Regions from separate parts of the Pseudonocardia sp. HH130630-07 genome, predicted to be linked through region 2. Evidence: predicted binding sites of a transcription regulator. Region 2 holds the regulator's gene; each other region holds the start of a gene.

Region 1 (7,411 bases), 440 kb from region 2:
CCTTGCGCTGGCGACGGTCCCGGTAGGCGTAGGTCATGGAGTGGAGCATCTGCTCCTTGGCCTTGCGGTACAGCCGCGAACGCTGTCCGCGGTAGCCGGCGGCCGACTCCAGCGTGGTGCGGCGCTTCTTCTGGGCGTTCACCGCGCGCTTCACGCGTGCCATGGGGTATCTCCTGGGGTGGTGCGGCGCAGCCCGATGGGGGCGGGCACGCCGGGTTCAGACAGGGCGGAAGGTCAGCGACCGAGCAGCTTCTTGACGCGCTTCACGTCCGGCTTGGCCACGTCGACCACGCCCGACAGGTCACGCTTCTCCTTGCGGGACTTGACCTCCAGCCGGTGGCGGAGGCCGGCCTGCTGACGCATCAGCTTGCCGCTGCCGGTGGTGCGGATCCGCTTCGCGGTCCCCTTGTGCGTCTTGTTCTTGGGCATGACGTATCCGTTCGGTGTCGGCCTCCGGGCGGACCGGAGGTCGTTTCGGGCACTGCGTGTCCATCCCGTACCCGCGGCCTGGCCGTGGGTACGGGACCGACGCTCACGCCTCGGCTTCCGCCGGGGCGTCGGAGCTGGTGGCGGCCGCGGACTTGCGCGGCGCCGGCTTCTTGGTCGGTGCGAGGACCATCGTCATGTTCCGGCCGTCCTGCTTGGGAGCGGCCTCGACGACGGCGATGTCACCGATGTCCTCGGCGAGACGCTGGAGGAGGCGGTAGCCCAGCTCGGGACGCGACTGCTCACGGCCACGGAACATGATCGTGACCTTGACCTTGTTGCCGCCTTCGAGGAAGCGGCGGACGTGGCCGCGCTTCGTCTCGTAGTCGTGCTTGTCGATCTTCGGCCGGAGCTTCTGCTCCTTGATCACCGTGAGCTGCTGGTTACGCCGGGACTCCCGGGCCTTCTGCGCGCTCTCGTACTTGAACTTTCCGTAGTCCATGAGCTTGCAGACCGGCGGGCGGGCCTGGCCGGCGACCTCGACGAGGTCGAGATCGGCGTCCTGGGCCAGCCGCAAGGCGTCCTCGATGCGCACGATCCCGACCTGCTCCCCGTTCGGGCCGACGAGGCGGACCTCGGGCACGCGGATGCGGTCGTTGATGCGGGGCTCTGTGCTGATGGGGTCTCCTGTGTGACTCGCTGTGTCGCTTCTACCTGCTACCGGCGACGACAAGCGAAGACCCGTTGATCGACCCCACGGCACGTGATCGCCGCGAAGCCGGACCATGGACCCGGCATCGCCACGTACACGGTGCGGGTGGGAGCGGGGCTCCACTTGACGCCCGGAACACACGTGTCAACGCGAGCCCGGGAGGTCGCATTCCCCAGAGTAACAGGCCGCTCTCCGGGGGCCGATCCGGCCCGTCGCCCGGGCCGGATCGCCGTCAGTTCGCCGCCGCGACCTTCCTGCGGCGCCGCACCGGGGCCGGTGGCGCGGCCGCGGTGACCAGCGAGCTCAGGAACCGGCCGGTGTGGCTCTCGGGGACCGCGGCGATGTGTTCGGGTGTGCCCTGGGCGACCACCGAGCCGCCACCGGACCCGCCCTCCGGGCCCATGTCGATGACCCAGTCCGAGGTCTTGATGACGTCGAGGTTGTGCTCGATGACGATCACCGTGTTGCCCTTGTCGACCAGGCCCTGGATCACCGCGAGCAGCTTGCGGATGTCCTCGAAGTGCAGACCGGTCGTCGGCTCGTCGAGGACGTAGATCGTCCGGCCGTTGCTGCGCTTCTGCAGCTCGGAGGCGAGCTTGACGCGCTGCGCCTCGCCACCGGACAGCGTGGGCGCCGGCTGGCCCAGCCGCACGTACCCGAGGCCGACGTCGACCAGCGTGCGCAGGTACCGGGCGATCGAGGTGATCGGCTCGAAGAACTCGGCGGCCTCCTCGATCGGCATGTCGAGGACGTCGGCCACGGTCTTGCCCTTGTAGTGGACCTCCAGGGTCTCCCGGTTGTACCGGGCCCCCTTGCAGACCTCGCACGGGACGTAGACGTCCGGCAGGAAGTTCATCTCGATCTTGATCGTGCCGTCGCCGGTGCACGCCTCGCAGCGGCCGCCCTTGACGTTGAAGGAGAAACGGCCCTCGGCGTAGCCCCGGACCTTCGCCTCGGTGGTCGCCGCGAACAGCTTGCGCACCTTGTCCCAGACCCCGGTGTAGGTCGCCGGGTTCGAACGCGGGGTGCGCCCGATCGGCGACTGGTCGACCCGCACCAGCTTGTCGAGCTGGTCGACCCCGGTGATCCGGGTGTGCCGGCCCGGCACCTGGCGGGCGCCGTTGAGCCGGTTCGCCAGCACCGTGGCGAGGATGTCGTTGATCAGCGTCGACTTGCCGGAGCCGGACACGCCGGTGATCGACACGAGCCCGCCGAGCGGGACGTCGACGTCGATCCCCCGCAGGTTGTGCTCGCGGGCGCCGACGATCGTCAGCTTCCGGGCCGGGTCCAGCTCGCGGCGCTGCGGGAGCGGGATCGACTTCCGCCCGGACAGGTAGGCGCCGGTCAGCGAGGTGTCGTGGGACTCCAGGTCGGCGACGCTCCCGGAGTGCACGATGTACCCGCCGTGCTCGCCGGCCCCCGGACCGATGTCGACCGCCCAGTCCGAGGCGCGGATCGTGTCCTCGTCGTGCTCGACGACGATCAGCGTGTTCCCGAGCTCCTTGAGCCGGGTCAGCGTGTCGATCAGCCGCCGGTTGTCGCGCTGGTGCAGGCCGATGGACGGCTCGTCGAGCACGTAGAGCACGCCGACCAGGCCCGACCCGATCTGGGTGGCCAGCCGGATGCGCTGCGCCTCCCCACCGGAGAGGGTCCCGGCCGCGCGGTCCAGGGACAGGTAGTCGAGGCCGACGTCGAGCAGGAAGCCCAGCCGGGCCTGGATCTCCTTGAGCACGGCGCCGGCGATCATCGCCTGCCGGTCGTCGAGCACCATGCCGTTCAAGAAGCCGGAGCACTCGGCCACCGACATCGCCGAGACCTGGGCGATCGAGCGCTCCCCCAGGTCCCGGTGCGGCAGCGTGACCGACAGGACCTCGGGACGCAGCCGGGCACCACCGCAGGCCGGGCACGGGATGTCCCGCATGTAGCCCTCGTAGCGCTCCCGCTGCGAGTCGGACTCGGTCTGCTCCAGCCGCCGCTCCAGGAACGGCATGACGCCCTCGAAGTTCGCGTAGTACGACCGCTCCCGGCCGTACCGGTTCCGGTACCGCACGTGGACCTGGTCGTCGCTGCCCTGCAGCACCGCCTTCTGCGCGGCGGCCGGCAGCTTGCGCCACGGGGTGTCCATCCGGAAGCCGATCGCCGTCGACAGACCGCTGAGCAGCCGGCCGAAGTACTCGGCGTTGTGCCCGGCCGACCACGGCGCGATCGCGCCGTCGCCGAGCGAGCGGTCCGGGTCGGGGACGACGAGCTCCGGATCGACCTCCTTCTTGATGCCGATACCGGTGCACGCCGGGCACGCGCCGTAGGGCGAGTTGAAGGAGAACGTGCGCGGCTCCAGGTCGTCGACGGCCAGCGTGTGCCCGTTCGGGCAGGCCATCCGCTCGGAGAACCGGCGCTCACGGGAGGGGTCGTCGTCGGGCAGGTCCACGAAGTCGAGGACGACGAGCCCGTCGGCCAGCCGCAGCGCCGTCTCCACCGAGTCCGTGAGCCGCTGCTTGGCGGTCGCCTTGACCGAGAGCCGGTCGACGACGACGGAGATGTCGTGCTTCTCCTGCTTCTTCAGCTTCGGCGGGTCCGACAGCTGGTGCACCGTGCCGTCGACCAGGACCCGGGAGTAGCCCTGCGACTGCAGGGTCGAGAACAGGTCGACGAACTCACCCTTGCGGGTGCGGACGACCGGAGCGAGCACCTGGAACCGGCTGCCCTGCTCCATCTCCAGCACCTGGTCGACGATCTGCTGCGGGGTCTGCTTCTCGATCCGCTCGCCGCAGGCCGGGCAGTGCGGGATACCGGCGCGGGCGTAGAGCAGGCGCAGGTAGTCGTGGATCTCGGTGATGGTGCCGACCGTCGACCGCGGGTTCCGGTTGGTCGACTTCTGGTCGATCGAGACCGCGGGCGAGAGCCCCTCGATGAAGTCGACGTCGGGCTTGTCCATCTGCCCGAGGAACTGCCGGGCGTACGCCGAGAGGGACTCGACGTAGCGGCGCTGCCCCTCGGCGAAGATCGTGTCGAACGCGAGGCTCGACTTGCCCGAGCCGGACAGCCCGGTGAAGACGATCATGCTGTCGCGCGGGAGGTCGACGTCGATGCCCTGCAGGTTGTGCTCGCGCGCACCGCGCACGACCAGCTTCGGACCGCTCGGGACCGGCGACGCCCCCGGGGACAGGGTGGTCCCGGCGTCACGCGGGTCGGTCGTCTGGTCGCTCACGATGCGCGCCTCCTGGAACGGCGGGTGGCCGAGGATCGGACCTCGGATGGACGCCCACGACGGTCGGGACATCCGGGACCGGGCCACCGGCGCGGACCGTCTCCACGTCCGGTGACCGATGCTAGGTCGACCCACCGACAGGAACCCGTCGAGCGGGGGTCCGTGCGGGCCCGCCTCGGTGGATGCACCCCGGCACGCGCCGGTCGGTACGCCGCCACCGTACTCGTACGCATGTTCGACCTGTGAGCGGGCCCGCCGGTGCGACCGGCGGGTTCTCCCCAGGGTCGATGTCGGTCCCGGCCGATACCCTCACGCCGTGGACGTCCTGGAGAACTACACCGGTCACACCGAGCCGGGTGGCGCAGCCACCCGCCGGGACCTGGCGAAGCTCAGCATCAGCAAGATCTCGGTCGGCGAGATGGACAACAACGCCTACCTGCTCGTGTGCAAGACCTCGGGCGAGGCGCTGCTGGTCGACGCCGCCGCCGAGCCCGGCCGGATCGCCGACCTGATCGGCGCCACCGACGAGCGCCCGGACCTGCGGCACCTCGTGACCACGCACCGGCACCCCGACCACTGGCAGGGTCTGGGCGCGATCGCGGGGATGTTCGAGCCGCGGCTGATCGCGCACCCGCTCGACGCGCCGGAGCTGCCGGCCCCGATGGACGAGTTCGTCGAGGGCGGCGACACCGTCGAGTTCGGGGAGATCCAGCTCGAGGTGATCCACCTGCGCGGGCACACCCCGGGCTCGATCGCCCTGCTCTACCGTGGGGAGGACCGGCCGCACCTGTTCACCGGGGACAGCCTGTTCCCCGGTGGTCCGGGGAAGACCTGGTCGCCGGAGGACAACGTGCAGCTGCTGTCGGACCTGGAGCGCCGGGTGTTCGACGTGCTGCCGGACGAGACCTGGTTCTACCCGGGCCACGGCGACGACTCGACACTCGGCGAGCAGCGACCGAGCTTCCCGGAGTGGAAGTCGCGCGGCTGGTGACCGTTGCCGACATGTCCGCGGCCGGGACCGTCTACGCCAGGTAGGCGGTCCCGGCGGGCCGGCCGCTTTACTCGGTGTCAATTACGGCGCAACGGTCACCCATAGCGTTCGTCTGGTGCCTGTCGATGCGTGCGCAGCGTTGTTCGTCGCCCGTGAGCCCGGTCTGCTCGATGCGCTGCTCTCCGAACACGTGGACGACGGCCGGGGCCGGTGCTCCGGGTGCTTCACCCAGGCCCGCGGCTTGCCTGCGTGGCCGTGTGGGATCCGCAGGCTCGCCGACGCGGCATCGTCGCTCCGGGCGACGTGGGAGGACCGAGGCGTGCTGGAGCGCGTCACGCCGGAGCGCTACGACGATGATCCGGATCAGGCCGGAACGAGCCCCGCCCGGTAGGCGAACCCACGCAGCTCCCGATCGTCGGCCGAGTCCCGGCGAACTCCACGCAGCAGCTCGCCCGCGACCGAGCGGGCCCACACGTTCGCGCGGGTCCGCACCGGTGCCAGACGCTCGGCGGTCAGCAGCTCACGCACGGCCTCGGGACGTCGGCGGCGGTCACCGGCCAGCGCCCGCGCCAGATCGGCATGCAGCGCACCGCGGCGAGACCGGGACGGGTGGGTGGCGGCGACCGGGTCCCGGCCGAGTTCGAGTGCGCGGCCGTGATCCCCTTCCTCGACGGCGAGCGCGGCCGACCAGATGGCCACGTTGGCACGGCTGAAGGCGAGACCCGCGAACCCGGTCCCGGACGCGTCGTCGTCACCGGAGAGCCGGGCCGCCTCGGCCAGGTGGTCGCGCGACCGATCGGTGTCGCCGAGAGTGCTGGTGGACAACGCCGAGGACAGGTGCAGCGCCCCGGCCACCTGGCGGTGCGCGTCCCCCGCCGCCGGGTCCAGGGCGTCCAGCGCCGCACCGGTTACCTGGAGGGCGCGGGAGCGGGAGCCACCGGCACCCAGGCCGAGCGCCCGGCCGTAGGCCGCGACGCCGGACCACAGCGGGTCGTCCAGCCCGGCGGCGGCCTCGCGCATGTGCGACACGGCGAGCGCAGCCACGCTGTTGGCACCGATCGCTCCGGCGGAGTTCGAGATGTCCAGCGCCAGCCACACGATGTCGGCGAGCAGCCCGGACGTGGGCGCCTCCGCGGCGTGGGCGTTGACCTCCCGCCACAGACCCGGGTAGACCGCCATCTGACCGGGCAGGTCGGCGTTCGGCTTCAGGTCGGTGCGCAGCCGGTGCAGGTCCGCGGCGACCGCGGTCCACGGCCGGGGCGTGACCGTCCGTTCCCCCACGGCTGCCTCGGTGAGCGCGGTCTCGACGTCGTTCAGCGACGTCCGGGCGCGGGCCACGTCGGGGTCTTCGGCGCCGCTCACGGGCACGGCGGCCAGCTCGGCAGGGTGCACCCGAAGGGCCCGCGCGATGGCCTCCAACGTCTCACGCCGGTTGACGCTGCGCTTCCCGTTCTCGATCAGGCTCAGGTAGGAGGCCGAGATGCCGGCCAGGTCGGCGACCACGCGGGCGTCCATGCCCCGCCACGTGCGCAGCTCGACGATCCGCGTGCCCACGTCACCGGTGCCTGCCATACGACCAGGGTAACCAGGACGACAGCGGTTCCCGAGGAGACGACAGGACGGCGAGCCACCGCAGCCGCCGCTCGGGTGCACAGGTCCGACGTCGAGGGTGCCGCTGCGGATCGAGTGCGACGGTGCTGTCCAGCGGGGCGGCTAGCGTTCTCCCGTGGCACCGCCGGCACCGGACCCACGGGTCCAGCAGGACCAGGACCGGTGGCGCTCCGTCCGGCGGGCGATGGGCAGCCGGCGGCGCGCACTCGCCGTCGCCGCGGAGTCCCTGTATCCGGAGTACCGGCTCCCCGGTTGCACCGGCACCGGCGTGATCGCTGATCGTCGTGGATCCCTGCGTCACCGATCCCGCTGGGACACATCGTCCTGGACCTGCTGGCCGACTCACCCCGGCCGGTCAGCGGTATCGAGCCCGAGAGTGCACCAGCCCGGCCGTTGCGCAACGGCGAGCACCGGTACAGGCGCTACAGCCACGCCGTCCGCGACCTCGCTCGTCCGGCCCTGT
Region 2 (7,411 bases):
TCGACGTCCTCGACGTGCGGGACGCCGCGTCGGTCGCGGCCTACCAGCGCGACGCCCGCGCGGTCGTCGAACGGCTGCGGGCCGCCGGGCGCACACCCGTCCTGGTCGGTGGGTCCGGCCTGTACGTGCAGGCGGTGCTCGACGAGCTGGAGTTCCCCGGCACCGACCCGGACCTGCGCGCCGGGCTGCAGGCGGAGCTGGAGCGCGACGGGGCGGCGGCGCTGCACCGCAGGCTCGCCGACGTCGATCCGGCGGCCGCCGCCGAGGTGCTGCCGTCGAACGGGCGGCGGATCGTGCGGGCGCTGGAGGTCGTCGCGCTGACCGGCCGTCCGTTCCGGGCCACGCTGCCCACCACCGGCACGCCGCGCTACGGCGCGGTCCTCCTGGGCGTCGACCGGGACGTCGCGGAGCTGGACGAGCGGGTCGCCGTCCGGGTGGACCGGATGCTCGGCGACGGGTTGGTCGAGGAGACGCGGAACCTGCTGCCGCACGGTCTCGCGCAGGGCCGCACGGCGTCCCGGGCGCTCGGGTACCGGCAGGTGCTCGACGCGCTCGACCGCGACCCGGACGCCCCGGACCTGGAGACGGTCCGCGCCGAGACGGTGCGCGCGACCCGCCGGTTCGTACGCCGCCAGCGGTCCTGGTTCCGCCGGGACCGGCGGATCCACTGGCTCGACGGCGCCGCGCCCGGCCTGGTGCCGGACGCGTTGTCGGTGCTCGCTCGTAAGCTCGTGGCATGAGCGGCATCGCGTTCACCAAGGGGCACGGCACCGAGAACGACTTCGTCGTACTGCCCGATCCGGATGCCGCGCTGGACCTGACCCCCGAGCGGGTCGCCGCGCTGTGCGACCGGCGTCGCGGGCTCGGGGCCGACGGGGTGCTGCGGGTCGTGCGCTGGGCGAAGCTGGCCGGTGACGCGTCGGTCCCCGAGCCGGTCCCCGGCGTCGAGTGGTTCATGGACTACCGCAACGGCGACGGATCGGTCGCCGAGATGTGCGGCAACGGGGTGCGGGTCTTCGCCCGCTACCTGCACGAGCGCGGCTGGGCGCCCGGCGGGGGCTTGATCGGCACCCGGGCCGGGGTGCGGTCGGCGACCGTCGGCGGCGGCACCGGGACCGGCCCGTCCGGGGGCGGCGGCGTGGCGGTCGACATGGGTCCGGTCGACATCGGGCCGGCGTCGGTCGCCACCCTGGGCACCGCCCGGTTCGACGGGCTCGCCCTCGACGTCGGCAACCCGCACCTCGCCTGTGTGGTGCAGGCGGACCCGGCGGGGCTGGACCTCTCCGTCGCGCCGCGGTTCGACCCGCAGGTCTTCCCGCACGGGGTGAACGTCGAGTTCGTGACCCCCCTGGCGGGACCCGCCGCGGGCGGGTCGGTCCGGATGCGGGTGCACGAGCGGGGTGTGGGGGAGACCAGGGCGTGCGGCACCGGGACCGTCGCGGCCGTCGTCGCCGCGCTGCGGGCCGCCGGGCACACCGCGGGCGACGTGGAGGTGCAGGCCCCCGGCGGCCGGCTGCGGGTCACCGTCGAGGCGGGTGACGACGAGCGGACCGGGCGCACCGTGCTGCACGGTCCGGCGGTGCTGCTCGCCACGGGCGAGATCGACCGAGGCTGGTGGGACGCGCCCGCCTGACCGGCCCGAATCCGGGCGGACAGCGGCCGCCCGACGTGGGACACTGGCGCGCACGATGACTGAAGCCCGTACCCCTGCAGAACACACCACGCCCCGGCCCGCAGCGTCCGTGGCACCGTCGGCCGGCGAGCTGGATCTCGAGGAGCGCGCGTCGCTGCGCCGCATCCACGGGCTGTCCACCGAGCTCACCGACATCACCGAGGTCGAGTACCGGCAGCTGCAGCTCGAGCGCGTCGTGCTCGTCGGGGTGTGGACCGAGGGCACCGCCGAGCAGGCCGACGCCTCGCTCACCGAGCTGGCCCGGCTCGCCGAGACGGCGGGATCCGAGGTGCTCGACGGGCTGGTCCAGCGGCGTTCGAGCCCCGACCCGGCCACGTTCATCGGCTCCGGCAAGGTCGAGGAGCTGCTCGCGACCGTCCGATCGACCGGCGCCGACACCGTGATCTGCGACGGCGAGCTCTCGCCGGGCCAGCTCCGCCAGCTGGAGGAGCGGCTGAAGGTCAAGGTGATCGACCGGACGGCGCTGATCCTCGACATCTTCGCCCAGCACGCCCGCTCCCGGGACGGCAAGGCCCAGGTCGAGCTCGCCCAGCTGTCCTACCTGCTGCCGCGGCTGCGCGGCTGGGGTGAGGCGCTGTCCCGGCAGGTCGGTGGCCGGGCCGCCGGTGGTGTCGGTATCGGTGGCCGTGGTCCCGGTGAGACCAAGATCGAGCTGGACCGCCGCCGGATCCGCGCGCGCATGTCCAAGCTGCGTCGCGAGATCGGTGCGATGCGCCGGGTCCGGGACACCCAGCGGGGCAGCCGGCGGCGCAACGAGATCCCGTCGGTCGCGATCGTCGGGTACACCAACGCCGGCAAGTCGAGCCTGCTCAACCAGCTCACCGACGCCGGGGTGCTGGTGCAGGACGCCCTGTTCGCCACCCTGGACCCCACCACGCGCCGGGCCGAGACGCCGGACGGGCACGGGTACACGCTCACCGACACGGTCGGCTTCGTCCGGCATCTGCCGCACCAGCTGGTCGAGGCGTTCCGCTCCACGCTGGAGGAGGCGGCGGGCGCCGATCTCCTGGTGCACGTGGTCGACGGTTCCGACCCGTTGCCGGACGACCAGATCGCCGCCGTCCGCCAAGTGCTGGTGGAGGTCGGCGAGGAACAGGGCGGCGGCGCCATGCCGCACGAGCTGCTCGTGGTGAACAAGACCGACGCCGCGCCGGAGCTCGCGCTGGCCCGTCTGCGGCACGCGCTGCCGGAGGCGGTGTTCGTCTCGGCGCAGTCCGGGGCGGGGATCGCCGAGCTCCGGGACCGGATCGCCGGGCTGCTGCCCCGTCCGGAGTACGAGGTCGACCTACTGATCCCGTACACCGAGGGGGCCGTGGTCGCCCGCCTGCACGACGAGGGTGAGGTCCTCGCCGAGGAGCACACGGGGGACGGCACCCGGATCTGGGCCAGGGTCGCTCCCGAACTCGGGACCGCGGTGCTGCCCTACGCCGTCGGCGGCAGCGCGGTGCCCGGGTCCGATCTCCCGGCGACCGCCGCGGGCCACTGACCCGTCACCGCCCGCGGTTGCGCACCGGGCTCGTGGCGGCCACCGTCGCGGTCTCCGGTGCGGCCGCGAGTGCCGTGGACGCGCCGCAGCCGCTGTGCAGCACGACCGATCCGCAGGTCGCCGAGCTGTCCGGGCTGGTCGTGGACGGACCCGCCGACGGCCCGGCCCGGCTGCGGATCATCGTCGACGGCGGGGGCACGGGAGAGGTCGTGACCGTCGACCCGGTGAGCTGTGCACCGCTGGAGGTCCGCGACACCGGGATCGCGGTCACCGACGTCGAGGACCTGGGTCTGGCGCCGGACGGCACGCTCTGGCTGGCCGACACCGGGGACAACCGCGGTGAGCGGGACACCGTCCGGCTGGTGGAGGTGCCGTCCACCGGGCCCGCGCGGGCACACGATCTGCGCTACGCCGACGGCCCGCGCGACGCCGAGGCCGTCCTCGTCGCCGACGACGGGGTCCCGCTGATCGTCGAGAAACGGACCGGGGCCGCCGGGGTGTTCCGCCCCGATCGGCCGCTCGACGGCGGTCCGGGACCGGTCGTACTGGAGCGCGTCGCCGAGGTCGTCCTGCCGTATTCGGCCACCGGTGGCGGTCCGCTCGGCCGCGGCGGGACACGGACGGTCACCGGGGGCGCGGTGAGCCCGGCCGACGCGCCGGACGGCCGGGCCGCGGCCCTGCGCACCTACACCGACGCCTGGCTGTTCCCGCTGCCCGCGGGCCGCGTCACCGGCGACGATCTCGTGGCGGCCCTGCAGACGTCCCCGTTGCCGGTACCCCTGCCGGACGAGGCGCAGGGTGAGGCACTCGCGCTGGACCGGGGCGGAACGCTGCTGTCGGGCACCGAGGCCCGGGGCACGGCGCCCGCCGGGATCCGGACGGCCGCCGGGGCGGTGGCGGCGGCGACCGCACCGGACGCCCCGGTCGTCGCCCCACCGGCGCAGGCGCCCCCGGTCCGGACGTTCCCGGACTGGTTGCCCGCGGCCGCCGGGGCCGGCGTGGTCGGTGTCCTGCTGGTGGCCGGGGTCGGCGCGATGGCCCTGCACGGCCGCCGGCGCCGCTGAACGGGCCCGGCTCCGGAGCCGGCGCTCGCCCACGACCCCGTCCTGACGTCGCCGCGGCCCGGCTCCGGAACTGTCGCCGCCCGGCCGCGGCCCGGCGTCAGAGCCGCCGCAGTACGGCCACGACCCGGCCGAGGATCGACGCGTCGTCACCGGGGATGGGGTCGTAGGCGTCGTTCGCCGGCATCAGCCAGATGTGCCCGTCCCTGCGGCGGAACGTCTTCACCGTGGCCTCGCCGTCGATCATCGCCGCCACGACCTCGCCCTGCTCCGCGACCGGCTGCTGCCGGACGACGACCCAGTCCCCGTCGGTGATGGCGGCGTCCACCATCGAGTCGCCCTTGACGTTGAGCAGGAACAACGTGCCCTCACCGACGATCTCCCGTGGCAACGGGAACACGTCCTGAACGGCCTGCTCGGCCAGGATCGGCCCGCCCGCGGCGATGTCGCCGATCAGCGGCACGAACGCCGGTGCGGGTCGCTCCGAGCGGGCGGCCTCGGTGTCGGCGTCGGTGCCGTCCCCGGCGGCCGACTGCTCCGGGCTCCGCACGTCGACCGCGCGGGTGCGGTTCGGGTCGCGCCGCAGGAACCCCTTGCGCTCCAGTGTGCGCAGTTGGTGGTGCACCGACGACGTGGAGGTCAGCCCCACCGCGTCGCCGATCTCGCGCACGCTCGGGGGGTACCCGTACCGGTCCACCCAGTCCCGGATCACCGTCAGGACCTTCCGCTGTCGCGGGGTCAGCCCGCGGGCGTCGGCCGGGGGCTCGGGGAACTCCCGCACGTTCGCGGAACCCGGCCCGGCGGACGCACCGCCGTCGGACTCGTCCGCTGCCATCGCACTCGCCTCCTCGAGGATCTACCGCGTCGAACAGTAGCCAACACCGGGCCGTCCGCCAAACATGCGTTCGAAGTCGGCCACGGGCGTGTCGTGGAATCCGTCGGTCGGCGGCGGTACAACATCGCACAGGTGTTCGATCGAACATCGATTCGAACCGCGGCCGGTCGGTCCGCAGTTCTTGTCGGTGCCCGGTGTTACACAGTTCGTACGCCCGTTCGACCGGTCCCGGGGAAGGGCCGGTCGGGGGAGCGAGCAGGGCGCGGCCGGGTGTGGCCGCCGCCGACGGCGATCACCTCGCGACAGGGCGGGGTGATCCTCGACGAGCAGGAGGATCCATGCGAGAGCTCGACGTGTGCGACGCGCCGCTGACGGCCGGGTCGGCCCAGACCGTGCGGTCGGCGGAGACGGCTCGGTCGGCCCGGGCCGGGCGGGCGACGCGGCAGGCGGCGCCGGTCGCGGCCCCGCGCACCGGGGCCACCGGCCGGGGGCGTGGTCCGGCCGGGTCGGCCTGCCCGGTCCGGTCCCGTGCGGCCGCCGAGGGTGTCCGGTCCCGTTCGGCGGTCACCCCGGTGGACGGTGCGGTCCGGCCGTCCGCGGCGGAGCGGGCCGCCGCGCGCTGGTCCGGTGGCGGTGTGGTGGCCGGAGCGGACGCTGCCGGGCTGCGCGCCGCGCTGGCCCGGCACCCGGCCGGCCGGGCCCGTGCCGGGCGCCGGGCGGAGGGTGACGTGCCGGGTGGGGCACCGGGCGGCGTGCGGGTGCGGTCGCGGGCGGTGGTCACCGGATCCGGTGCCGAGCCGGTGCTGCAGGAGTCGCAGCCGGCGGTCCCGGCGCCGCGCACGGTCCGTCCGATGCGCCGCCCGTGCGTGGTGTCGCCGCGTCGCCGGTCCCGGGCGCGTGCGACCGGCCGTACGGGTCGCGCACTGACGGCGGTGGCGACCGTGCTCTGCTCGGCCACGGTCGTGCTGGCTCTGGGGCTCCTCGCCGACGTCTCGGCCGGGTGGAACGCCGGAGCGGAGTCCGGCGCCGGGGTGACCGTGCAGGCCGGCCTCCGGTAGTCGCCCGGCCCGGCCATCCCCGGCGGTCCGGTCGTCCCCGCGACCTGCCATGCGCACGGCCCGCCGCCGGCACGGCTGCACGGCCCGCCGCCGGCACGGCTCGGTTGTCTGTGCGGTCCGTTCACCTGCACGGCGTGGTGATCCGTGCGGCCCGGTGCTCGTACTGCCGGTGCCCGCATCGCCCGGTGGCTGCTGTCGCCACCCGTGTCCTCCGTCACCACGTCGGCGGCGCCTGTCGACGGGTGCCGTCTGCCGCGGGCGATCGGCGTGTCACGGACCGCCGACACCGCCTGCCGTGCGCGTGCCCGGTGCCCGGCCGGTGCCCGCGCGCCGGTCCGTGTGCCTGAACTGCGGGTATCGGCCCCGATGGGCGTCGGTACCGGTGCCGACGACGCGGAGGGCCGGTGTGCGAGGCTTCCGGTCCCGATCGGGCGAAGCTGCGCGACACGCACCCCCTGGGATGGCGGACCCCAAGATGTAGGGGTTACATTGACGTCGTTCTCCCACTGGTTGGGGGTTCGGATCATTACGCAGCGTCTCCGGTAGGCCACGGGAGAGGGGTGGGACACGTCGTGCGTTGCCCCTTCTGTCGTCACCCGGACTCGCGGGTGATCGATTCCCGGACCGCCGACGACGGGACGTGCACCCGCCGTCGCCGGTCCTGCACCGCGTGCGGGAGACGGTTCACCACGGTCGAGGAGACGGTTCTCGCCGTGGTCAAGCGCAGCGGTGTGAGCGAGCCCTTCAGCCGGCAGAAGGTCGTCGGCGGGGTGCGGCGGGCGTGTCAGGGCCGTCCGGTCGACGAGGACGACCTGCAGCAGCTCGCCCACAAGGTGGAGGAGACGGTGCGCGCCCGCGGAGCGGCCGAGATCCCCAGCCACGAGGTGGGGCTGGCGATCCTGGGTCCGCTGCGCGACCTCGACGAGGTCGCCTACCTGCGGTTCGCGAGCGTCTACCGCTCGTTCTCCTCGATCGAGGACTTCGAGAAGGAGATCGCCGACCTGCGTTCGGCGGCTGCCGGGGAAGCAGCCGACGACCGGGCCGGTGACCCGGACGGCTGACCGGGGTCCCGTCGTACGGGTCGGCACGGGCGCAGGGGGCGCGGTGCCGGGCCGGCGGTCACGGGTCGTCGTACCGGGTGGACCGGCGGTGCAGCTCGTCTGAGCACCGCCGGGGCCCGCGCTCCCCAGCGCGCGGGTGAGGAAGGAACGGTCAGATTTCGGATGTGCGGAGGCAGTTCATGACCGAGACCGTCGGGGGCCCGACGACAGACACCAC
Region 3 (7,411 bases), 2.2 Mb from region 2:
GGGCGGCGACCGGCCGCCGTCACGATGACGTTGCTGCCGGTGCCCGGCGCCACCGGGACGGGCCCGCTGGCGCAGGAGGTCGCGTTCGTCCTGACCCGCCGGGCCCGCTCGCTGCGGGCGCACTCCGGGCAGTGGGCGCTGCCGGGCGGCCGGATCGACGCCGGTGAGACGGCCGAGCAGGCCGGGCGGCGGGAGGTTGCCGAGGAGGTCGGGCTCGACCTCGGCCCGGACCGGGTGCTGGGCCTGCTCGACGACTACCCGACCCGCTCCGGCTACGTGATCACGCCGGTCGTGCTGTGGGCCGGGGGTGCCGGGGAACCGGTGCCGAACCCGGACGAGGTCGCCGAGCTGCACCGGCCCCCGCTGGCGGAGATCGACGGCGAGCCCCGGTTCCTGACGATCCCGGAGTCCGACGCCCCGGTGATCCAGGTGCCGCTGTTCGACCGGTTCGTGCACGCCCCCACCGGAGCGGTGCTCCACCAGTTCCGCGAGGTCGTCCTGCACGGCAGGCGCACCAGGGTGGCGCACCTGGAACAGCCGGTGTTCGCCTGGCGGTGAGTCAGGCGACGACCGCGCCGCGCAGGAACGCGATGTCGCGGGCCTGTCCCTCGGCCGGCGTCTCCACCACGACCGGTGCCCCGGCCTCGGCCACGACGGCGGCCAGCTCGTCCGGCGGGATCGTCCCGGAGTCGATGTTCGCGTGCCGGTCCCGTGCGGAGTCGAACGGGTCGCGCGAGTTGTTGAGGTGGATCAGGTCGATCCGGCCGGTGATGGCCCTGGTGCGCTCCACGATCCCGGCCAGTTCCTCGCCGCCGGCGAAGGCGTGGCAGGTGTCGAGGCAGAAACCGACCCCGAACTCCCCGACCGCGTCCCAGAGCCGGGCGAGCGCGTCGAACCGGCGGGCCATCGCGTTGTCGCCGCCAGCGGTGTTCTCGATCAGGACCGGTACGTCGAACCCGTGCTCGCCGGCCTGGCGCTCCACGAACTTGCGCCAGTTGTCGACGCCGGTGGCCGGGTCCTCGCCCGCGGTCACGTGCCCGCCGTGCACCACCAGCCCGAACGCGCCGACCTCCGCCGCACCGGCCAGGTGCTGCTGGACGATCTTGCGCGACGGGATGCGGATCCGGTTGTTCGTCGAGGCGACGTTCGCGACGTAGGGGGCGTGCACCACCACCGCCACGTCGGAGCCGGCCAGCTCGGCGGCCCGCGGGTGCGGCGGCGGCTTCTTCCAGCCCTGGGGGTCGGACAGGAACAGCTGGATCACCTCGGCGCCCACCTCACCGGCCGCGGCCAGCGGATCCTCGGCGTCCCGGACGTGCGCTCCGATCTGCATGCCGCCACGGTAGCGAGCGCACCGGCCCGCCCACCCACCCCGCGGCCCCACCCGCCCCGCGCCCACTCGCCCCCGCGGCCGGCCCACTCATGGAGCCAGAGCCTCGTCCCACCGGGCCGAAGCTCCATGAGTACATCCGGCCCGGGGTGCACTCATGGAGCGAAAGCCCGGCGACGCGAGGCTTTAGCTCCATGAGTGCGGCTGCGGCGGGGTGAGCGGCGGCGGGGTGGGTGGGCGTACCCGCAGGTCGGGGGCCGAGGGGGCGTTGGTAGCCTGCTCGGAGCCATCCCGGTGGTGCGGCGCGATCTGTGTGCCGTGGACCGCCGGGGTGTGTTGAGAACCTCCTGTCGCGGCCGTCCGGGTCGCGACCGTCACGAGTCCATAGGAGGTGAGTGGTTCTCATGCGTCATTACGAGGTCATGGTCATCCTCGACGGAAGCCTGGACGAGCGCACCGTGCAGCCGTCCCTGGAGCAGTTCCTCACCGTCGTGAAGAGCGACGGCGGATCGGTCGAGAAGATCGAGGTCTGGGGCAAGCGCCGCCTGGCCTACGAGATCCGGAAGCAGAGCGAGGCCATCTACGCGGTCGTCGAGATCGCCGCGGAGCCGGCCACGGTCACCGAGCTGGACCGCCAGCTGGGTCTGAACGAGTCCGTGCTGCGCACCAAGGTGCTGCGCAAGGACCTCACCCGCACGCCGGCGCCCGCCGCAGACTGAGAGGACCCGTCATGGCCGGAGAGACCGTGATCACCGTCGTGGGCAACCTGACGGCGGATCCCGAGCTGCGCTTCACACCCTCCGGCGCCGCGGTCGCCAACTTCACCGTCGCGTCCACCCCGCGCACCTTCGACCGCCAGTCCGGCGAGTGGAAGGACGGCGAGGCACTGTTCCTGCGCTGCAACATCTGGCGCCAGGCGGCGGAGAACGTCGCCGAGTCACTGACCCGCGGTGCGCGGGTCGTGGTCCAGGGCCGGCTCCGCCAGCGCTCCTTCGAGACGAAGGAGGGCGAGAAGCGCACCGTCGTGGAGATGGAGGTCGACGAGGTCGGCCCCTCGCTCCGCTACGCGACCGCCAAGGTCAACAAGGTCAACCGGGGCGGAGGCTCCGGTGGCTTCGGTGGCGGCGGCGGTTACGACGGCGGCGGTAGCGGCTTCGGCGGTGGCGGCGGCCAGCAGGGCGGCGGCGGCAACTCCGGGGGCGGCAACTCCGGCGGCTATGACGATCCCTGGGGTTCGGCCCCGCCCGCCGGCAGTGGCGCGGCGTCGAACGACGAACCCCCGTTCTGATCCACGCACCCACCGTCCGCGACGGGCGGTGGACGACTCCAGGAGCACCACCATGGCCAAGGCCATCGTGCGCAAGCCGAAGAAGAAGGTCTGCGCGTTCTGCAAGGACAAGGCGCAGGCGATCGACTACAAGGACACCGGCCTGCTGCGGAAGTTCATCTCCGACCGGGGCAAGATCCGGGCCCGCCGGGTGACCGGCAACTGCCGTCAGCACCAGCGGGACGTCGCCGTCGCGGTCAAGAACTCCCGCGAGGTGGCGCTGCTGCCCTACACCTCGACCGCGCGCTGAGACAGGGGAGAACGCAGATGAAGCTGATCCTCAACGCCGACGTCCCGAACCTGGGCGCGCCCGGCGACATCGTCGAGGTCAAGGACGGCTACGGCCGCAACTACCTGATCCCGCGCAAGCTCGCCGTCGTGGCCACCCGTGGCTCCGAGAAGCAGGTCGAGCAGATCCGCCGGGCCCGCAAGGTCCGCGAGATCCGGGACCTGGGGCACGCCCAGCAGGTCGACTCGCAGCTGAAGAACCTGAACGTCACGGTGCCGGCCAAGTCCGGTGCCAACGGGCGGCTGTTCGGCTCGGTCACCCCGCTCGCGGTCGTCGACGCGGTGAAGGCCGCCGGCGGCCCGGTGCTCGACAAGCGCACCGTCGACGTCCCGGGGCACATCAAGGAGCTCGGCAAGCACCAGGTGCAGGTCCGCCTGCACCCGGAGGTCACCACCGAGCTGGCGATCGCGGTCGTCGCAGCAGGCTGAGCTGTGACAGTGGTCACTTGACCACTGAACGTAGTCAGGGCGGTGTCCGGAACCACGGTTCCGGACACCGCCCTTTCGTGTCTCCAGGGCGTCCCGGTGGGGAGCGTGGTGGCGGTGTGCGACGCCGGGCGGGCTCCCCGACCCGACCGGGCGACCGCACGAAGGGTGCTCCGTCACCCGGCCGACACGCCGGAGCGATACCGGGCCGGGCGTCGGGCGGAGCTGTGGATGCGCCGGACGGTGAGCGGTCGCCCGAGTGCTCCGACACGCCGAGAAACGGCGTGCGCCGACACGCCACAGCAAAGTTGTCCACATCAGCTGATCACGCTCTGACCTGCTGATTCCTCGAATTCGGCAGTGCTGTCCCCAACTTGTCCACAGCGCCGTCCCGGGACGGGCGGTCTCGGTGCACAGTCCATCCCCATGTCGATCACCAGAGTGGTTCGCACTGCCCCGCCCGGGCGACCTAGCCTCGGTGGCACCGGACCGGCGAGGTGGTCGGCGCGTCCCGCGCCCGGCGACGACCGCCCGGACCGGACACCACGGGAGATCCGTCGAGAAGTGCCGGATCGTCCCTCGCGCATCGAACGTGTGTTCGGTAGGCTGGTCATCGGGGGTGACGCTGCGTATGGCTCTGACCGACGACCGTCCTACGGGCAGGCCCCGCGCCGTCCGGGACGGCGAGCAGTCCGGCTCGGGCGACGGCGGGAGCGGCGCCTTCGACCGGCAGCCGCCCCAGGACCTCACGGCGGAACAGTCCGTGCTCGGCGGCATGCTCCTGAGCAAGGACGCGATCGCCGACGTGGTGGAGGTGCTGCGGCCCGAGGACTTCTACCGGCCCGCGCACCAGACCGTCTACGAGACCATCCTGGATCTCTACGGCCGCGGTGAGCCGGCCGACGCGGTGACGGTGTCGGCGGAGCTGCAGCGCCGGGGCGAGCTCGTCCGGCTCGGCGGCGCGCCCTACCTGCACACCCTGATCGCGACCGTGCCGACCGCGGCGAACGCCGCCTACTACGCCGAGATCGTCGGCGAGAAGGCGATCCTGCGCCGGCTGGTCGAGGCGGGCACCCGGATCGTGCAGCTCGGGTACCACGGCAACGAGGGCGGCGAGGTCGAGGAGGTCGTCGACCGGGCGCAGGCCGCGGTCTACGAGGTCACCGAGCGCACCACCACCGAGGACTACACGGTGCTGGAGGAGCTGCTCCAGCCCACGATGGACGAGATCGACGCGATCGCCTCCCAGGGCGGGGTCGCGGCGGGCGTGCCGACCGGGTTCGCCGATCTCGACGCGGTGACCAACGGCCTGCACCCGGGCCAGATGGTCGTCGTCGCGGCCCGGCCGGGTCTGGGTAAGTCGACCCTCGGCCTGGACTTCGCTCGGTCGTGCTCCATCCGCAACGGCATGACCAGCGCGTTCTTCTCGCTGGAGATGAGCAAGTCCGAGATCGTGATGCGCCTGCTCTCGGCGGAGGCACGCATCCGGCTGGCCGACATGCGTGCGGGCCGGATGTCGGACGAGGACTGGACGCGGATGGCGCGGCGGATGTCGGAGATCTCCGAGGCGCCGCTCTACATCGACGACTCGCCGAACCTGACGCTGATGGAGATCCGGGCGAAGGCCCGCCGGATGAAGCAGCGCAACGACCTGAAACTGATCATCCTCGACTACCTGCAGCTGATGACCTCGGGCCGCAAGGTGGAGTCGCGGCAGCAGGAGGTCTCGGAGTTCTCCCGGCAGATCAAGCTGATCGCCAAGGAGCTCGAGGTGCCGGTCGTCGCGATGAGCCAGCTGAACCGTGGTCCCGAGCAGCGCACCGACAAGCGGCCGATGCTGTCGGACCTGCGTGAGTCCGGCTCGATCGAGCAGGACGCGGACATGGTGGTGCTCCTGCACCGGCCGGACGCGTTCGAGCAGGACGACCCGCGGGCCGGCGAGGCGGACCTGATCCTGGCCAAGCACCGTAACGGCCCCACGACCACGATCACCGTGGCGCACCAGCTGCACTACAGCCGGTTCTCCGACCTCGCCCACGGCTGAGCCCGGGCGTTCCCGGGGCCGGTCACCAGAGCCCGGGGCCGGTCACCAGAGGGAGACGCGGTCCCGGCGGGGTCCGGGTGGAGCGCCCAGCCGGGAGCACAACGCGTCCCAGGACCGGTCGTCGTCCGGCGTGCGGCGCGGGCGGGGATCCAGCCAGCGGATGTTCAGGTCCGGGTCGTCGGGATCGGCGCGCAGCTGCTCCCGCTCCGCGGGGAGGACGGCCGCCCGCACCTCGACGACGGTCTCCCCGGCGACGGCCTGCACGCCGTACAGGCAGCCCGGCGGGACGAGCAGCATCGCGTCGTCCTCGACCAGGGTGACGGCGAGCCGGCCGAACGTCCCGGCGTCGGGCCGGGCGTCGATCACGGCGGTGTAGCCGGCCCCGGACAGCACCCGGACCAGCACCGGCTCGTCGAGATGGCCGTGCAACCCGTGCACGGCGCCACGCGACGGTTGCCGACGACGACGCAGCGTGAACATCGACAGATCCGGGACCGGGCCGGAGCCCGGCCCAGTCCGCCCCGGGCCGAGCAGCAGCGCGCCCGGCACGACAGTGGCCACGACCTGCATGCGCTGCTCCCCTCGGTCGGATCGGCACCCCCGCGGGACGCGACGGTGCGGCCGGATTCCGGTACCGGTAGGGAAACGAGCGAGCGGCCCGATGGTGACGCAGCGCGAGATCGTGCTGCTCCGAACGAGTTCCCGCCGGCGCCGCCACCCCGGCCTCTACCATCGCGCCCAGCGGACGGAGCGGGGGTGGGGACGGTGCGGATGCGGTGCCGCTGCTGCGGGTCCGTCGACGGGAGGACCGTCCTGGACCTCGGGGAACAGCCGCCGTGGGACCGCATGCCCCCGGTCGCCGACCCGCTCCCGGACCCGGCGACCCCGCTGCGCATGTGGTTGTGCGGATCCTGCGGGCTGGCCCAGCTCGAGATCGACGCCGACGTCACCGAGGAGCCGGCCGCCGTCGAACCGCTGGCGGTCCTCGAGCAGAGCGACCAGGCGATCGACCGGCTGGTGCGGGAGGGCGTGGTCGGTCCGGGCCGCCGGGTGGTCGAGTTCGGCAGCCCGCACGGCGGGTCCTGGCTCCCCCGGCTGACCGGCCACGGCACGACCGACGCCGGCCGGGACGCCGGACCGGGGACGGCGGACCTGGTCGTCGACGTCTACGGGCTGCTGCACGAACCGGACCAGGGGGTGGCCCTGCGCCGCCGGGCCGCGCTGCTCGCCGACGGCGGGACGCTCGCGCTGCAGCTCCTGCCGCTGGACACCCTCGTCCGCGACGGCCAGTGGTACGACCTGCGGCACGGCCACCACGCGTACTGGTCGCTCACGGCCCTGGCGGCCGCCCTGCGGGCGCACGGCCTGGGCGTGCACCGCGCGTGGTGGTACCCGCTGTCCGGCGGGACCCTGCTCGTCACCGCCCGGGCCGGTGCGGAACCGGACCGGGAGACCCGCCGGATGCTGCGGGAGTCCGGCGGGCTCGATCTCACCACCCCGGCCGGCCTCGCCGGGCTGCAGGACGCAGCGGACCAGGCCCACCGGCTCCGGGACTGGCTCGCCGGGCAGCGCCGGGCCGGCCGGATGGTCGCCGGCTACGGTGCGGCGTCCCGGGCGGTGCCGCTGGTCTGCCGGGCCGGGCTCTCCGCCGACCTGCTGGCGGCCGTCGGCGATGCCGCGCCGACCCGGCAGGGGCGCCGGATGCCGGGTACCGACGTGCCCATCGTCTCCCCCGCCGAGCTCGCCGCGCTGCGCCCGGACCGGGTCGTGCTGTTCGTGCCGGAACTGGCCGGCGAGGTGCGGGCCGCGCTGCCGGGCGTCGAGCGCGACGGTGGGCGGTGGGTCGTCCTCGACCCCGCCCCGAGGGTGCTCGACCCCGTGGTGGTCGCTCGCTGAGCCCGTCCCGGTCGGCGTCAGGCCGCCCGGTCGGACCGCCGCCGTCCCCGCGAGCGCAGCCAGGACGGCCGCCGGGTGGCCGGTGCGGGATCGGACCCGG

What was found. The regulator LexA, encoded in region 2, represses DNA repair genes until DNA is damaged. The targets are predictions, from matches to a motif close to CGAACACGTGTTCG.
Region 1: the regulator LexA is predicted to act here: its motif matches at 4,571-4,584, upstream of uvrA (excinuclease ABC subunit UvrA).
Region 3: the regulator LexA is predicted to act here: its motif matches at 3,959-3,972, upstream of dnaB (replicative DNA helicase).

What each region holds. Positions count from the first base shown of each region.
Region 1 is NZ_CP013854.1:4,977,642-4,985,052, reverse strand. It holds gene rplT (50S ribosomal protein L20) at 1-163, opposite strand, end outside; gene rpmI (50S ribosomal protein L35) at 235-429, opposite strand; gene infC (translation initiation factor IF-3) at 533-1,159, opposite strand; gene uvrA (excinuclease ABC subunit UvrA) at 1,371-4,304, opposite strand; gene AFB00_RS23670 (MBL fold metallo-hydrolase) at 4,663-5,337, shown strand; gene AFB00_RS23660 (helix-turn-helix domain-containing protein) at 5,701-6,909, opposite strand; gene AFB00_RS23655 (hypothetical protein) at 7,342-7,411, shown strand, end outside.
Region 2 is NZ_CP013854.1:4,535,210-4,542,620, forward strand. It holds gene miaA (tRNA (adenosine(37)-N6)-dimethylallyltransferase MiaA) at 1-740, shown strand, start outside; gene dapF (diaminopimelate epimerase) at 737-1,633, shown strand; gene hflX (GTPase HflX) at 1,689-3,179, shown strand; gene AFB00_RS21500 (hypothetical protein) at 3,197-4,243, shown strand; gene lexA (transcriptional repressor LexA) at 4,341-5,075, opposite strand; gene AFB00_RS21510 (hypothetical protein) at 5,414-6,133, shown strand; gene nrdR (transcriptional regulator NrdR) at 6,706-7,194, shown strand; gene AFB00_RS21520 (vitamin B12-dependent ribonucleotide reductase) at 7,374-7,411, shown strand, end outside.
Region 3 is NZ_CP013854.1:2,338,720-2,346,130, forward strand. It holds gene AFB00_RS11330 (NUDIX hydrolase) at 1-558, shown strand, start outside; gene AFB00_RS11335 (deoxyribonuclease IV) at 560-1,333, opposite strand; gene rpsF (30S ribosomal protein S6) at 1,735-2,049, shown strand; gene AFB00_RS11345 (single-stranded DNA-binding protein) at 2,061-2,618, shown strand; gene rpsR (30S ribosomal protein S18) at 2,671-2,907, shown strand; gene rplI (50S ribosomal protein L9) at 2,925-3,374, shown strand; gene dnaB (replicative DNA helicase) at 4,003-5,415, shown strand; gene AFB00_RS11365 (dTDP-4-dehydrorhamnose 3,5-epimerase family protein) at 5,458-5,985, opposite strand; gene AFB00_RS11370 (class I SAM-dependent methyltransferase) at 6,172-7,311, shown strand; gene AFB00_RS11375 (SDR family oxidoreductase) at 7,329-7,411, opposite strand, start outside.